Regions from separate parts of the Rhizobium sp. WCS2018Hpa-16 genome, predicted to be linked through region 1. Evidence: riboswitches for the same ligand, from Rfam matches in the RefSeq annotation. Region 1 holds a riboswitch; each other region holds the start of a gene.
What was found. Region 1 has a riboswitch for cobalamin ahead of RQI55_RS09805 (CbtB-domain containing protein). Riboswitches for the same ligand answer to the same signal wherever they lie in the genome.
Positions count from the first base shown of each region.

Region 1 (5,307 bases):
AAGATCGTCCCGGATACGACTTATGACGCACTGGACCCGGAGACTGTTCACGCGCTGGTCATTCCCGGCGGCTTGATCTGGGAACGGAAAATGGCACCGGATTTCACCGATCTCGTCCACCGCTTTCGCGCGCAGCACCGCGTAGTGGCTGGCATTTGCGCAGCAGCGAGTGCGCTTGCCGCAACAGGCGTGTTGAACAACGTGGCCCACACCGGAAATTCCGTGGCGTCACACTCCACCTATATCACCTACGAGGGTGCCGAACACTACCTCGACCAGCCCCAGGCCGTCAGCGACCAAGGCATCATCACGGCACCTGGAACCGCACCTGTGAGTTTTGCGAGTGAAATATTGAAAGCGCTCGATCTCTGGGGGCCGGAGGCGGAGGCCGAGATGGCGGGGTTTGCGGCGGAGCATCTCTAACGGCGGTCAAGCACACGACACGCACGCGCAGTCCCCTCAATCGGATTTTCTGTCATCGCGCGCCTGACGTCTCTGCTGTTGATGTGCAGGCTGCGATCGGCGGCAAGTGTCAGGCTGCTGATCTTGGCTGAGGCGGCCTTGAGAAAGGCCTCGCGGTTCTCAGCAAAGAACTGAAGACACGCTTCCCTTTGCGGCTCTTTGCCCAGCAAAGCCTTAAAGGCCAGCCGGTGCATGGCGCAGGGTGCGCCATGGCCGGGAACGGAAAAACGCAAGGCATCGAGCCCGTCGCTCCATTCGCTTGCGGTTTCCATATTATCTCGCAACGTCGAAACGTTTGAGAAGATGGCCGCTCAGGGTTCCCAAGATGATCCAGAACACGAAGCTGGTCACGGTTGCGAGAACGACGAAACGGCGCTCCAGCGGCAGAGGTGCCAGCGCGTGTTCACCCGCTGGCGGCAAGGGCGCGCCGATGATGTGCGGAGCGACCATCAACACCAGAGCCAGAATGACCGCCCATGGTTCCGCTCGTTTGAAGGCAAGTAGCGCCAGACCGCCCGCCGTGGCAGCAGCCGTTGCGACCCACCACATCTGACGCGCACCAAGCTCTGCGGCAGGACTGCCGGGCAGTTCCGGCGGCAGGCCGATGGCCGGGGCGAGCATGACAGCGGCAAAACCGGCAAGGCCCCAGAGCAGCCCTTCCCGCCAGCCACCTGCGGAATTACGAAGCGAAATCAACGCCGTCAGCACCAGTGCATAGCCGATGGCAGTCAGCACATTGGCGGCGATGGTGTACGCATTGCGCTCGAAGCCATCGGCGGGCGCCCAAGCTTCTGGATCGTGGTGATGATCTGCGGGTGCACCGGCCTCATGGGTGTGCGCATGCGCAACCTCTGCGCCGCCGCTCTCGAAGGTTTCGGCCTGAAGGATGAGCGGCGTGGTGCCGATGGCCTGCATGGCGCTGACGGCCAGACCGGCAATCAACCCCACCAGAACGGCGGTGAAGACGATGTTACGGAAAAACGGCATGATCTTCCTCCCCTCAATGGCAAGGGAAGGCGTTGGCGTGGCGCGTATCATGCGCGGCATTGTGCACGGCATCGACCTGCGAAAAGCCGACAAAGCCCACGATGAACAGGCCGAGCAAGGCTGCAGTTAGCGATTGCGCAAGTCTTGATGTTGAGGACGAGACGGCGCTTGCCGCCGTATTCTGGTGGATAGACATGGTGACCCTTTCACGTGCGGGTGGGCGTAATTCTGATCAAAAGACCCACGACCGCATTCAACATTCACCACGGGGAAAAGAGACACAGGGTCTTGAAGGCGGGAATATCCCGACCTGAAAACCGTGCTGTTCCGGACACCCCGCCGGTATTGACGACACTTCACGTGATGGCAGGTCTCCTGGCTTGCGGGTCACAACCTTGAAAACACCTTCCCGGTCCTTTGTTTCGCATCGTGCTTTACGAAATCCCGGAGAATTTCGTGCCGATGCGCCGAACCAGTGGCAATACGTTTTCAGGCTCTCCGCTCACAGTTGCGGGGGCAGCCACGAATCAAAGCTTGAGGCTCCTATCGTGTTCCCTTTTCACTTTCCGGGCGAACCGGAAAGACCATCACACAACCGTTATCCTGCGGACGGGTTGAGGAGTCAATGGCTTCTCAGGGAGAAGGCATTGCCTTGAGATAGGCCGCGATCGCCTGGCGGTCTTCGGCAGGAAGACGGGCCATATTCTGCTGGACCTTGACCATGGAGCCACCGGCGCTATCGAAGTCCGGCGTGAAGCCGGTTTCCAGATAGTTGGCGATATCGGCTTCACTCCATGAGCCGATGGTTTGCGATTCCGGGCGAATATCGGGAATGCGGCCCTCGCCTTCCGGGTTCGGTCCACCGGCAAGCCACTGGCCCTTCATGAAGCCGCCCAGCGCATCGCGCGGGGTGTGGCACTCGCCGCAATGGCCGGGGCCTTCCACCAAATATTGGCCGCGAACGACCTGCGCATTGGCGTTGGCAATCTCGACGCGCGGTTCGCCCTTATCGAAATACAGGAACTTCCAGCCGCCAAGAACAAGCCGGATGTTGAAGGGAAATGGCAGATCGTGGCCGGGCGCATCATTGGTGCTGGCGGGCAAGGTTTTCAGATAGGCGAAGAGGTCGTTGATATCCTGCGGCGTCATGCGCGCATAGGAATTATAGGGGAAGGACGGATAGAGGTGCTCGCCATCCTTGCCCACGCCCCGCGTCATGGCATCGCCAAACTGCGCGAGCGTCCATGCGCCGATGCCGTGCTGCGGATCCGGCGAAATGTTGGGCATGTGGAATGTGCCGAAGGGGCTTGGCAGCGCCTGCCCACCGGCCAGCGTCTTCAGCGCATCTACCATCGCATCGGGGGCGGCGTGACAGCTTGCGCAGCCGCCTGCCCAGAACAATGTCTCGCCATTGGCAAGGTTGGGTTCTCCAAGGTTGGCCCAGTGGCTCGGTGCCTGGCGCTCGGGCGCGGTGACGCCCATGAAAATTCCGAACCCGACGGCACCGGCAACAACAGCACCGCCCGCCAGCTTTGCCCAAATGGACGCCATTGCCGTTTCCGCTTCTTAAATTGATATCATGAAAAAGGCCCGCCGAAGACCGGCGGACCGATGGGCTGATTACTTCTTGACGCGGTAAGCCTGATGGCAGCTGCTGCAATCGCCACCCAGCGTCTTCAACGCTGCACCGACGCTGGCCTGATCTGCTGGCAACTGTGCCAGAACCATGTCTGCATCAGAGGCCAGCTTATCGGACTTCGCCTTGAAGTCTGCGAAGTTCTGCCAGATCGCCGGGGAAGCAGAGCCACCCTCGGAACCCGCTGGGAACTGATCCGGGAAAGCCTTGGCATTGGCGCTGATGGTGGTGACAGCGGTTTTGACGGTTTCCGCGTCATAGGGCTTTTCGCCCTTGGCGATGGCACCCAGCGCGCCCATGGCACCGCCGATACCCTTCATCAAGCCTTCGCGCTTTTCAACCTCGCCGGCTGCGGAAACCGCACCGGCGCAAAGACAGCCTATCATAAGGGATGCGGCAATCATTCTAAGCTTCATCATGTCTCTCCTGGGTCCGCGCACCGGCGGGTGAATGCTTCCGTGTCATCACGTAATCCCTGCGGCAAAACAGCGCGACGCACAAAGGCGAAGATGCCTGTTCCACATGGCAAAAAGAAGTCACATTGCAGTGATTTTTTTGAAGCATTATCAGGCGCATATCACCCGGAAGCAAGGGCTTCCCACAGTGTGAAACCAGCGACCACAACCAGCAGCAGACCGGCCGCTCGACCGATGAAAATGGTGATATGCGGCGAAGACACCAGCAAATCGCGGCTTTTGCCCGCCGTCAGCGCCAGGGTACCATAAACGGCAAGTTGCGTGCCCGCCGTCATCAGCCCCATGATGATACCCTGTATCCAGACAGGACCGTAGATCGGCTTTAAGAATTGCGGGTAGACCGCCATCATGAAAAGATAGGCCTTGGGGTTTGAAAGGCATGTGATGACGCCACGCTGAAACGCACGGCGGGCGGAGGCGCTGGCGCTGACCTCATCCCCCTCCACCACGATGGAACTGCGCATGAGGCCGATGCCGACCCAGATCATATAGGCTGCGCCAAAAATCATCAGTGGCGTGAACAGAACCGGCATGAGGCTGGCCAGCAGCCCGACCCCGACAGCGCCATAAAGCGAATGCACCACTCCGCCCGCCATGATCCCCGATGTGGCGGCAAGCCCCGCTTTCCGACCGCCCGTCAAAGAGCTTGCCAGAACCAGCAGCATATCGATGCCGGGCAGTATGATGATGCCGAACAGAAGCGAGAAGTAGAGCCAAAGGTTTTCTGAATAAGACATATCGAATATTCCTGAAAATACGGCATTCGTCAAAAAATGGATGAGCGATATGACGCGGATATCAGCCGCTTTGCCGGGGAATATCAAATGAATATGTGTGGTGAAATCATCTCGCTGACGATGGGTTTTCGCCCCCTCTTCAGAACGTCAGCGTGCGGCTTTCTTCACGGCCAAAGCCGCGGATATCGATGCGATCCCGGTAGACATCGGCGATGGCAAAGGTGTTTTCGTCAGGCGTATCCACCATGCCCTTGAAATTCAGGAAATGCGTGTGGCCGAGGCTGTCATAATTGCCGACGTGATTGTGGCCGCAGAACCATGCCTTTGCGCTGGGGTGCGCCGCAAGCAGAGCCAGAATATCAGGCGCATCCCACATATTATGGGCGTTTTGCGGGTAGAGCGGATAGTGGCAAAACAGGATTGCGGTTTCACCGGCAGCATCCGCAGCATCGAGCGTTTGTGCCAGCCATGCCAATTGCGTGTCGCTGAACGAGCCGTTCCAGTCATGCGCGTTGAGGGCACCGGCCTGCTTCAAGCCCTCAAGCCTTTGCGCGGCCAGATCGCGGCGGGGATCGCCTAGCGGTGGGGCGAAGGTGCTGACATCGCTGCCGTCCAGCACCACGAAGCGAACGTTCCCGACCACGAAATCATACCATGGCGACGGCATTCCGAGCCGCTCATGCACCTGCGGCAGATATTCCGGCGCGACCGCGAAGTCGTGATTGCCCAATAACAAAACTGAGCGGTGTCTGAGCTTGCCATAGGGCGCGAGGATGGCGTCGAAATTCTCCCAGCCGCGATCAATGATATCGCCAAGCGTGACGACGAAGGCGAGGTCATGGGCGTTGAAGACCTCGATGGCCTGCTCCAGCTTGGCCGGGCTTTCGGCATAATAGCGGCCCATTTCCGGGCGCGGCGGCATATCAGCATATTGCGGATCGGCGACGATGCCGAAGGAGAAGAGAGGTGCGGTTTTGTCTGTCATGATGCCCCCGCATAGGCCGGGGCA
Region 1 is NZ_JAVTIX010000002.1:773,145-778,451, reverse strand. Features, by position in the region: gene RQI55_RS09820 (DJ-1/PfpI family protein) at 1-423, shown strand, start outside; gene RQI55_RS09815 (hypothetical protein) at 420-734, opposite strand; gene RQI55_RS09810 (CbtA family protein) at 736-1,449, opposite strand; gene RQI55_RS09805 (CbtB-domain containing protein) at 1,463-1,645, opposite strand; cobalamin riboswitch at 1,797-2,053, opposite strand; gene RQI55_RS09800 (cytochrome c) at 2,083-3,000, opposite strand; gene RQI55_RS09795 (cytochrome c) at 3,070-3,501, opposite strand; gene RQI55_RS09790 (LysE family translocator) at 3,663-4,298, opposite strand; gene RQI55_RS09785 (metallophosphoesterase) at 4,438-5,283, opposite strand.

Region 2 (5,307 bases), on a different contig from region 1:
ATGATGACCTGAAACGCCGAAACACCCAGCCGCGCAAACAAGGCTGCGCCGTTCTCATCCGTCTGGCTGGCAAAGGCGGTGGCGGCGATGATGGCGTCAGGTTTCAGAACCCGAAGCGTTTCCTCCAGAAAATGAATGGCATCATGATCCTTCAACCCGCTGACGAAGATCGGCAACGGCGCAAAACCGCGTTGGCGCAACGCCTCAAACAAAGCATCAATGGGCGCAACATCTGCGGCCAGCAGCATGGAACGATAAAACAGGATGGGCAGCAGAGGGGCATTATCAGGGAAGCCGGAAAGCGCCTCTTCAAGCGCCACAAGGCCTTCGCCCGGGCGATAAAAACCGGATTTGGGCAGCGGTTCCGCCACCATATCAGGCCAGGCATCTCCCTTTGCAAAGGCTGAAAGCCCCGCCGCAACACGCGCCATGTTGTCAGCCCCGCCTGCGCGGAAAAAGGCGAGGATGGCTTTCAGCGTCTCAAGATCAACCGTGGAAGCAGCCTCAAGCTTCTCGTCACGCTCGCTGCATTCACCGGGCAGAAGCACCAGCTTTATGCCCCGTTGCCGTGCCATTCTGGAAAGCTGATCCACGCCATAGCGCCAGCGATCCGCACCGCCGAGAATCCGGATAAGGATCAGCTTGGCGTGTTCTGCCGTCTTCTCCATCCACAGGTCGACGGACATGGGGTGGCGAAGCTCGGACAGGTTGGCGCTGACCATCGAGACGCTGTCGCCATCAACAGCCCATCCACGCTCCAGCCCGGCCAGATCGCTCGCCGAAAAGGACATCACCACCACATCCGCCCTCGGCTGGTTGAGATCAACCGGCTCGATCAGGTCGTCCAGAGACGAGGATGTGGTGGCGAGAATATGCATGGATCAGGCTGCCAGCATCCGCTCGATCTTTGCGCGGTCGAGACCCTTCTCACCGATCACGACCAGACGGCTGCGACGCTCTTCACCCGCACCCCAGGGGCGGTCGAAATAGTGGTTGACCCGCGAACCCACGGCCTGAACCTGCAAACGCATTGGTTTTGACGAAACCTCCACAAAACCCTTGATGCGCAGCACGTTTTCGGACGCTGCCGTTTCGGCGATCCTTGCTGCCAGCGCATCCGCATCCGTCACGGCATCCAGTTCCACAACAAAGCTGTCGAACTCGTCGTGGTCGTGGTCTTCCTCGTCATCATGGTGCGTGTGGCGGTTGTCGATATCCTCTTCAACGGCCAGACCCAGACCGATCAGCACAGCCGGGTCGATCACGCCGTTGGATGCAACGATGATCTTGGCAGCCTTGGGCAAATGGGCATTGATATGCGCCTTGGCCCGCTCCAGACCCTCGGCATCCAGCAGGTCGCCCTTGGTCAGCACGATAAGATCGGCGCAGGCAATCTGGTCTTCGAACACTTCTTCAACCGGGTCGTCATGGTCGAGCGCCTCGTCATTCTGGCGCTGGGCAGCAAGGGCCTCCAGATCATGCGAAACCATGCCTTCGGCGAGCGCCGCGCCATCGGCAACGGCCACAACAGCATCCACTGTCACGCGGCTTTTGATGGCTGGCCACTGGAAGGCCTGCACCAGAGGCTTGGGCAGCGCGAGACCCGATGTTTCAATCAGAATATGCTCAACGCGGGGCTCGCGGCTCAAAATCTGCTCGATAGCCGGCTGGAAATCATCCGCCACCGTGCAGCAAATGCAGCCATTGGCCAATTCCACGATGTTTTCTTCCGGGCAGCTTTCAATGCCGCAGCCTTTGAGAATCTCGCCATCGATACCGACATCGCCGAACTCGTTGACGATGATGGCCAGCCGCTTGCCATCCAGTTTCTCCAGCAGGCCACGCAGCAAGGTGGTTTTGCCAGCGCCCAGAAAGCCGGTGATGATGGTGCAGGGAACGCGGTCTAGCGTGGTCATGATGTCTCCTCGGTAAAATGCAAAGGGGGAATGCGGGCCACAAGGCCGCGCTTCAAACTGTCAGGCCGTCCGCGCCACGGCATCAGGCCATCAGGCGCAGACGCCAGAAGACGTGCGCCGACCAGAAGGTCGCCAGCATCGTCTTGGGTCAGGGAACCGAACATATAGGACCAGCCATCGGCGCTGCGCATGGCGGCACTGAGGCCGCGCTTGCAATTGGCAAGGCAATTGACGCTGCGCACATCGACGCCCTCGGCGCGGCCCAGCTCAACAGCGGCCTGTGCAAGCGTCGCGCCGGGGCGCGGCTCTGCATTGGGGTCAACCTCATCGCGACAGCTTCGGCAGACGAAAACGACGACGCCTGCGGCTCCATCTGCTTTCGTGGTCTTGTCTGGTGGGGTCGATGTCAGATCCAAGGTGTCAACTTTCCGCGCCTGCAAATTCTCTAGGGGTGCGGATATCGACGCCACGCGCCAAAGCACGTTTCGCTTGATATGACCGGCTAACCGGAGCACCCCGCCCGGTAGACGCATTTTTCTGAAACGGCAGGTCTCCTGGCTTGCGGCGTGAGACGCCCGACACCGCCTTCCCGAACATAATGTCCAGTGGCTTATGGCGCAGGCTCACCGCATACAGTTGCGGGGGCAGCCACGGATTGGTCCGCATTGCGAACGGAACCGTGTTCCCTCTTAGCTTTTCCCGTTGCCGGAAAAAGACCGTCAGTGGTTAACCCTTATGCCCTGCACGGCTTTTGTGTCAATGCCGCGGCATCATTGCCGTGGAAACGGTTTTGGCTATAGTCGCCGCTTTGACACGCATGCGCCAAGAGGAATGAGACGCCATGAACCGCGATATCAGCGAAAGCGAAGCCGAGCGTCACCGCGCCAAGATGGTCAACCGCAAAGCCGTGCAGGATGCCGAAGTGTCTGAAAAGACGGTCGAAAAAGGCCTGCTGATGGTCAATACCGGATCGGCCAAGGGCAAATCCACCGCAGCCTTCGGCCTGGCTCTGCGCATGCTCGGCACCGGCGGGCGCGTCGGCATCGTGCAATTCATCAAGGGCGCATGGTCCACTGGCGAGCAGCAGGCGCTGGCCCTGTTTGGTGATCGCGTGGAATGGCGCACCATGGGCGAGGGTTTCACGTGGGACACGCAGGATCTGAAGCGCGACGTCGCAGCCGCGACAAAAGCCTGGGAAGAAGCGAAAGTCATGATGGCCGATGAAACCATCAATCTGGTGGTGCTGGATGAGCTGAACATCGCCCTGCGCTATGATTATCTGCCGCTGGACGAGGTGGTGGAAACACTTGTCAACCGTCGGCCTTACCTTCACGTCATGGTCACCGGCCGCAACGCCAAGCAGCCCTTGATTGATGCCGCCGATATGGTGACGGAAATGACGCTGGTGAAGCACCACTTCAAGGCCGGTGTGAAAGCCCAGTCGGGCATCGAGTTTTAAGACATGGCAGCGCGCGTTTTGATGTTTCAGGGCACAGGCTCGGATGTTGGCAAATCCTTGATGGTGGCAGGACTTGCGCGTGCCTTCACAAAGCGCGGGCTTTCCGTCATGCCCTTCAAACCGCAGAACATGTCCAACAACGCCGCTGTTACCGCTGATGGCGGCGAGATTGGCCGGGCGCAGGCTTTGCAGGCGCGCGCCGCAGGGGTTGCCCTGTCCGTTCATATGAACCCGGTGCTGTTGAAGCCGCAAAGCGAAACCGGCGCTCAGGTCGTGGTGCAGGGCAAAGTCATCGGCAACGCCAAGGCCGCCGATTACCAGCACATGAAGGCTGGCCTGATGGCCCGAGTGCTGGATAGTTTCGATCACCTGAAGGCGAAATGCGACCTTGTGCTGGTGGAGGGTGCGGGCAGCGCGTCCGAGGTCAATCTGCGCGCCAACGACATCGCCAATATGGGCTTTGCCCGCGCCGCCACCGCCCCCGTCATCCTCATCGGCGATATTGATCGCGGTGGCGTCATCGCCAGCATCGTCGGCACACAGACAGTTCTGGATACGCAAGACGCGGCCATGATTGAGGGCTTCATCGTCAACCGTTTTCGCGGCGATCCCTCTCTGTTTGATGAGGGGATGCGCATCATCGAAGACAAGACCGGCTGGCGGCCCATCGGCCTGCTGCCGCATTTTGCCGATGCCAGCCGCTTGCCCGCCGAAGATGCGCTCGGCCTCACGGCTCCGGGACAGCGCAAGCCCGGCGCAAAAATCCGCATCGCCGTTCCCATCCTGCCGCATATTTCCAATTTCGACGATCTTGATCCGCTCGAGGCCGAGCCGGATGTCGAACTTCTGCGCATCAGACAGGGAGATGCCATTCCCGGCGATTGCGCGCTGGTGCTGCTCTGCGGCTCCAAATCCACCATTGCCGATCTCGCCACGCTGAAAAAATCCGGTCTGGATATCGATATCAAGGCGCATCTGCGCCGTGGCGGATATGTTCTGGGCCTTTGCGGCGGTTACCAGATGCTGGGAAAGACGGTTGCCGATCCCCACGGCATCGAAGGCACGCCTCATACCGCTGAAGGGCTTGGGCTGCTGGATATAGACACCGTCCTGACCGACGACAAGCGCCTCGTCTCCGTCACCGGCCAAAGCTTCGATGGAATTTCCTTCTCCGGCTATGAAATGCATGTCGGCGTCAGCGAAGGTAAAGACACGGCCCGCGCCTTCGCCACCATCGGCAACCATACCGATGGCGCGATTTCTGCCAGTGGCCGTGTCATCGGCACCTATGTCCATGGCCTGTTTGCCGATGATGACCAGCGCAGCGCATGGCTTGAGCGGCTGGGCGGGCAAAGCTCAATGCTTGATTATGAAGAGCAGGTGGATGCCGTTCTCGACCGGCTGGCGGAGCATCTGGAACAGCATCTCAATCTCGATGCGCTGATCGCTATAGCGCGATAGCCAAGGCCAGTACCCCGAAGAGACCAAGCAGCATGGCATCCGCGATGCGCGCAAGCTTCAACGCCCGGCGAATATCGGCAGAGGTCAGATCCCGCCGCCCGCCTTCACCCATGTACCGCGCCTCGATCATCTGCCCGCCATAGGAACGCGGACCGGCCAGCGCAAAGCCCAGCGCCCCCGCCATCGCGGCTTCAGGCCATCCGGCATTGGGTGAGCGGTGGTGATGCGCATCCCTGATAATGGCGCGGAACGCGTTTTGCGGTGAGGCTCCCTTCACAAAAAAAGCAGCGCCCACGAACAGAAATCCTGTCAGCCGCGAGGCGGGCAGGTTGACCAGATCATCCAGCCGCGCAGATGCCCAGCCGAATGCCTCATGGCGCGGTGAGCGATGGCCGATCATGCTGTCAGCCGTGTTGATGGCCTTGTAACCCGCACCGCCGCCAAGCCCTAAAAGCCCCAGCCAGAGCGAGG
Region 2 is NZ_JAVTIX010000004.1:258,430-263,736, forward strand. Features, by position in the region: gene cobN (cobaltochelatase subunit CobN) at 1-878, opposite strand, end outside; gene cobW (cobalamin biosynthesis protein CobW) at 882-1,919, opposite strand; gene RQI55_RS15235 (DUF1636 family protein) at 1,913-2,332, opposite strand; cobalamin riboswitch at 2,443-2,652, opposite strand; gene cobO (cob(I)yrinic acid a,c-diamide adenosyltransferase) at 2,758-3,375, shown strand; gene RQI55_RS15245 (cobyric acid synthase) at 3,379-4,836, shown strand; gene cbiB (adenosylcobinamide-phosphate synthase CbiB) at 4,823-5,307, opposite strand, start outside.
Region 2: linked by a shared signal. The riboswitch ahead of RQI55_RS15235 (DUF1636 family protein) and the one ahead of RQI55_RS09805 (CbtB-domain containing protein) in region 1 are both predicted to bind cobalamin.

Region 3 (5,307 bases), on a different contig from region 1:
GCCGAGCAGCATTTTATCAAACCGTTCAAGACCATCCTCGATGCATGGTCCGCCAACTACGTCGTCCGTTAATTCGAAAGCATAGGATCATTCCGATGAAGTCACTGTTGCCCCCGTCGACCGCTGGCAGCCTGCCAAAGCCCTCCTGGCTTGCAGAGCCTGAGAAGCTTTGGTCTCCCTGGAAGATGCAGGGTGACGAACTGATCGAAGCGAAACAGGACGCCCTGCGTCTGGCGCTGGAGGACCAGCTTCGGGCTGGCATCGAGATCGTCAGCGATGGGGAGCAGACCCGGCAGCATTTCGTCACGACGTTCATTGAGCACCTCGACGGCGTCGATTTCGAAAAACGCGAGACCGTCAGGATTCGCAATCGCTATGATGCGAGCGTCCCGACGGTCGTCGGAGCCGTGTCCCGTCAAAGGCCGGTCTTTGTCGATGATGCCAAATTCCTGCGCCAACAGACGACGAAGCAGATCAAATGGGCTCTTCCAGGCCCAATGACCATGATCGATACGCTCTACGACAGTCATTACAAAAGCCGCGAGAAGCTGGCTTGGGAGTTCGCCAAGATACTCAACCAGGAAGCAAGAGAGCTCGAGGCGGCAGGCGTCGACATCATCCAGTTCGATGAACCCGCATTCAACGTGTTCTTCGATGAAGTGAACGAATGGGGTGTCGCTACGCTCGAAAAGGCGATCGAAGGCCTGAAGTGCGAGACCGCCGTGCACATCTGCTATGGTTATGGCATCAAGGCCAACACCGACTGGAAGAAGACGCTTGGATCGGAGTGGAGGCAATACGAGGAGGCGTTCCCGAAACTCCAGAAATCGGGCGTCGACCTGGTGTCATTGGAATGCCACAACTCGCATGTCCCGATGGATTTGATCGAACTCATCCGTGGCAAAAAGGTGATGGTTGGCGCTATCGATGTCGCAAGCCACACCGTCGAAACGCCGGAAGAAGTAGCGAACACACTAAGGAAGGCTCTCCAGTTCGTGGATGCAGACAAGCTTTATCCTTGCACCAATTGCGGCATGGCACCACTTCCGCGTCATGTGGCCACAGCGAAGCTGCGTGCACTCGGTGCAGGCGCTGACATCATCCGCAGGGAGCTTGCGGCCTGATGCCGATCGACAACTTCTCGATTGAATGGCTGACTGATGACGCACAGGCCGCCGTCCGGGCTGAAGCGAGGACCTTCTGCCTGCGGATGATCAAGAACGTCTACGGGATCGACTACACTCCCGCCTGGCATTCTGACCTGGATTCGCTGTTGCTGGCGCAGCCGGACAACTGGTTCTCCCTCGAAAGGCAAGGCAGTTTTCTCGTTGTGCCGGACGGAGATGGACATATCATTGCGACTGGCGGTCTTTACGCCCTCGAAAACAAACCTTCCACGAAGGAGGGCTTACGAAATCGCGACGGCGACGGCGAAAAGGTATGTCAGATTGTCCGCGTGTACATAGAGCCGTGCGCCCGTCGTAAAGGGCTTGGCACAAAGATTGTGGCAGCCTTGGAGAGCCGGGCATCCGAGTTTGACTACACCTCGTCCTACCTCCATGCTGACGCTCAGACACCGGAAACACTCAGCTTCTGGAGAAGCCAGGGCTACACGGCGTTTGGCCATTTCTCCTATCCGTCCGACCGTGGCACTGACACGAGCGTCGATTTCGATAAGACGTTGCGCTGGGAACGCTGACGGAAACGGACACCCGCCTTGTCTATCGATTGCTCTATGGCCAACACGGCATGTCGTCCCCATTATCCACAGGTTGCACGGGATAAGGCAACAATTTTTTGCCTGAAATCACGCTAAGCGTTGACGCAATTTTTGCTTGGTCTACTATATCTAGTGTTCGAGGTTCTTCCGATTCGCGTCGGGAGCTAAGACGGGAATACGGTGCGTGATGTCCATTCTGGACGGAGCAATGCCGGAGCTGCCCCCGCAACTGTAAGCGGCGAGCATTCTCTCAAACTGCCACTGAGGCCGCAATGCTTCGGGAAGGCGAGATGGATGCGACGACCCGTGAGCCAGGAGACCTGCCTCAAACAGGAACGTCCACGGGCGGGGTGTCCGAAGGTCGCGTTTGCGTGCGGGATGATCCTGCGCGTGCGCTTCCCCTGGTCTCCGCATCAACCACTTCGGGGTGAAGTCAATGTCGCATCATTTTAGTCAGTATCCGCGTGAATAGCGGGCGGTAACGCCCGTAGCTGAGTCCGGCTGCCATGCATCCCAGAATCTCCCGAACAGGTGTTCCCAACGCCTGATCGATATCGCACGCCCTAAACAAATCTCACGAGGATCATCATGACCATTACCGTTTACAGCAAGCCAGCCTGCGTCCAGTGCACAGCAACCACCCGCGCTCTGGACCGCCAGGGCATCGACTACACCGTCATCGATGTTTCCGAAGACACCAATGCCTATGATTTGGTCCAGGGACTTGGCTATCGTCAGGTTCCCGTTGTGGTGGCTGGTGAGACCCATTGGGCAGGTTTTCGCCCGGATATGATCAGCACGCTTGCGGCCTGAACCAGAGCAATGGGCCAGATCGTCTATTTCTCCGGCCGGTCGGAAAACACCCTTCGCTTTGTCGGACGGCTGGGGATGAGTGCGCGGCGCATTCCCCTCAGTCTCTCCGAGAGCCTTCAGGTCGAAGCCCCCTATGTTCTGATCCTGCCCACCTACAGCGGAGAAGGCGGAAAAGGGGCCGTTCCAAAACAGGTGATCCGCTTTCTCAACGATGAGGAGAACCGCGGAAACATTCGTGGCGTGATCGCCGCGGGCAACAGCAATTTTGGCGAGACCTATGGGCTCGCGGGTGACGTCATCTCGAAGAAGTGCCAGGTGCCGTATCTTTACAGGTTCGAGCTTCTGGGAACCGACGAAGACGTCGTTAACGTCATACACGGATTGGAACGATTTTGGACGCAACGACTTTCGAAAAGCCTTTGAAGACATCGGAATCCGAACTGGATTTCCACGCCCTCAACGCGATGCTCAATCTTTATGACGAGCAAGGAAAAATACAGCTCGACAAGGATCGGCTTGCCGCCAAGCAATATTTTCTTCAGCACGTGAACCAGAACACGGTCTTCTTTCACAATCTGCGAGAAAAGCTCGATTATCTGGTGACCGAGGGCTATTACGAGCGAGAGGTGCTGGACCAGTATTCGTTCAATTTCGTGCGGGATTTGTTCGATCGTGCGTTTGCCAGGAAATTTCGTTTCCCGACATTTCTTGGCGCGTTCAAATATTACACCAGCTACACCTTGAAAACCTTTGACGGGAAGCGGTATCTCGAACGCTACGAAGACCGCATCTGCATGGTGGCGCTGGCACTTGCGCAAGGCAACGAAGAACTTGCCAAGGATATGGTCGATGAGATCATCGCCGGCCGCTTCCAGCCCGCGACGCCGACATTCCTCAATGCGGGAAAAAAACAACGTGGCGAACTGGTGTCGTGCTTTCTGCTGCGCATGGAAGACAACATGGAATCCATTGCACGTGGCATCAACTCCGCGCTCCAGCTTTCCAAGCGCGGCGGTGGCGTGGCCTTGTCACTGACGAACATTCGCGAGGCTGGAGCGCCGATCAAGCAGATCGAAAACCAGTCATCTGGCATCATTCCCGTGATGAAACTGCTTGAGGACAGCTTCTCCTATGCCAACCAGCTTGGTGCGCGTCAGGGTGCGGGTGCTGTTTACCTCAACGCCCACCATCCCGACATCATGCGCTTTCTCGACACCAAGCGAGAGAATGCCGACGAGAAAATCAGGATCAAGACCCTATCGCTCGGTGTCGTCGTGCCCGACATCACCTTCGAATTGGCGAAGAACAACGAGGACATGTACCTGTTTTCGCCCTACGACATAGAGCGTGTCTACGGTGTACCGTTCACGGAAATATCCGTGACTGAGAAATACCGGGAGATGGTGGCAGACAGCAGGATCAAAAAGAAGAAGATCAAGGCCCGTGACTTCTTCCAGGTGATCGCCGAGATACAGTTCGAGAGCGGTTATCCGTACCTCATGTTCGAGGACACCGTGAACAGGGCGAACCCGATTGCCGGACGCATTTCCATGAGCAATCTTTGCTCGGAAATTCTGCAGGTCAGCGACGCCAGCGAATATAATGACGACCTGTCCTACAAGGTGATGGGCAAGGACATTTCCTGCAATCTCGGTTCATTGAACATCGCTGCTGCCATGGACAGCGCCGATTTCGGGAAAACGATCGAGACCTCGATCCGGGCGCTCACGGCGGTTTCCGATATGAGCCATATTTCCTCCGTGCCGTCGGTGGAGAAAGGCAATGACGACAGCCACGCCATCGGTCTTGGCCAGATGAACCTGCATGGTTATCTCGCCCGCGAGCGCATCTTTTATGGCTCTGATGAAGGCATAGATTTCACGAACATGTATTTCTACACGGTCACCTATCACGCCATCCGGGCTTCGAACCGGATTGCGACCGAACGCGGCATCAGCTTCAAGGGCTTTGAGCACTCGAAATATGCCTCGGGCGAGTATTTCGACAAATACACCGAACGCGATTGGCTCCCTGCGACGGAGCGGGTGCGCGAACTGTTCGTAACCGCAGGAATCGCGATCCCAACGCAGGAGGATTGGCTTGCCTTGAAGCAAGCGGTCATGACCTCAGGCCTCTATAACCAGAACCTCCAGGCCGTGCCACCGACAGGTTCGATTTCCTACATCAACCATTCGACCTCTTCGATCCATCCGATCGTTTCGAAGATTGAGATACGCAAAGAGGGCAAGATCGGCCGCGTCTATTACCCTGCCGCCTTCATGACCGACGATAACCTCGAATATTACCAGGATGCCTACGAGATCGGCCCGGAAAAGATCATCGATACTTATGCCGCGGCGACCCAGCATGTCGATCAAGGTCTCTCGCTGACGCTGTTCTTCCGTGACACCGCGACGACGCGCGATATCAACAAGGCGCAAATCTACGCGTGGAAGAAGGGCATCAAGACCATTTATTACATCCGCCTTCGACAGATGGCGCTGGAAGGCACGGAAGTGCAGGGTTGCGTGTCATGCGCGCTGTGAACAAGAACGCTTCGAAAGATCAACACATGAACATCGCCGTCAAGCCCGCCAGTCGCATCCGCGCCATTAACTGGAACCGCATCGAGGACGACAAGGACCTCGAAGTCTGGAACCGCCTCACCGGCAATTTCTGGCTGCCGGAAAAGGTGCCGCTTTCCAACGACATTCCGTCCTGGGGCACGCTCAAGCAGGAAGAGCAGCAGCTCACCATCCGCGTCTTCACTGGTT
Region 3 is NZ_JAVTIX010000012.1:85,143-90,449, forward strand. Features, by position in the region: gene RQI55_RS23060 (DUF1852 domain-containing protein) at 1-72, shown strand, start outside; gene RQI55_RS23065 (methionine synthase) at 96-1,124, shown strand; gene RQI55_RS23070 (GNAT family N-acetyltransferase) at 1,124-1,699, shown strand; cobalamin riboswitch at 1,843-2,063, shown strand; gene nrdH (glutaredoxin-like protein NrdH) at 2,309-2,533, shown strand; gene nrdI (class Ib ribonucleoside-diphosphate reductase assembly flavoprotein NrdI) at 2,543-2,956, shown strand; gene nrdE (class 1b ribonucleoside-diphosphate reductase subunit alpha) at 2,926-5,079, shown strand; gene nrdF (class 1b ribonucleoside-diphosphate reductase subunit beta) at 5,106-5,307, shown strand, end outside.
Region 3: linked by a shared signal. The riboswitch ahead of nrdH (glutaredoxin-like protein NrdH) and the one ahead of RQI55_RS09805 (CbtB-domain containing protein) in region 1 are both predicted to bind cobalamin.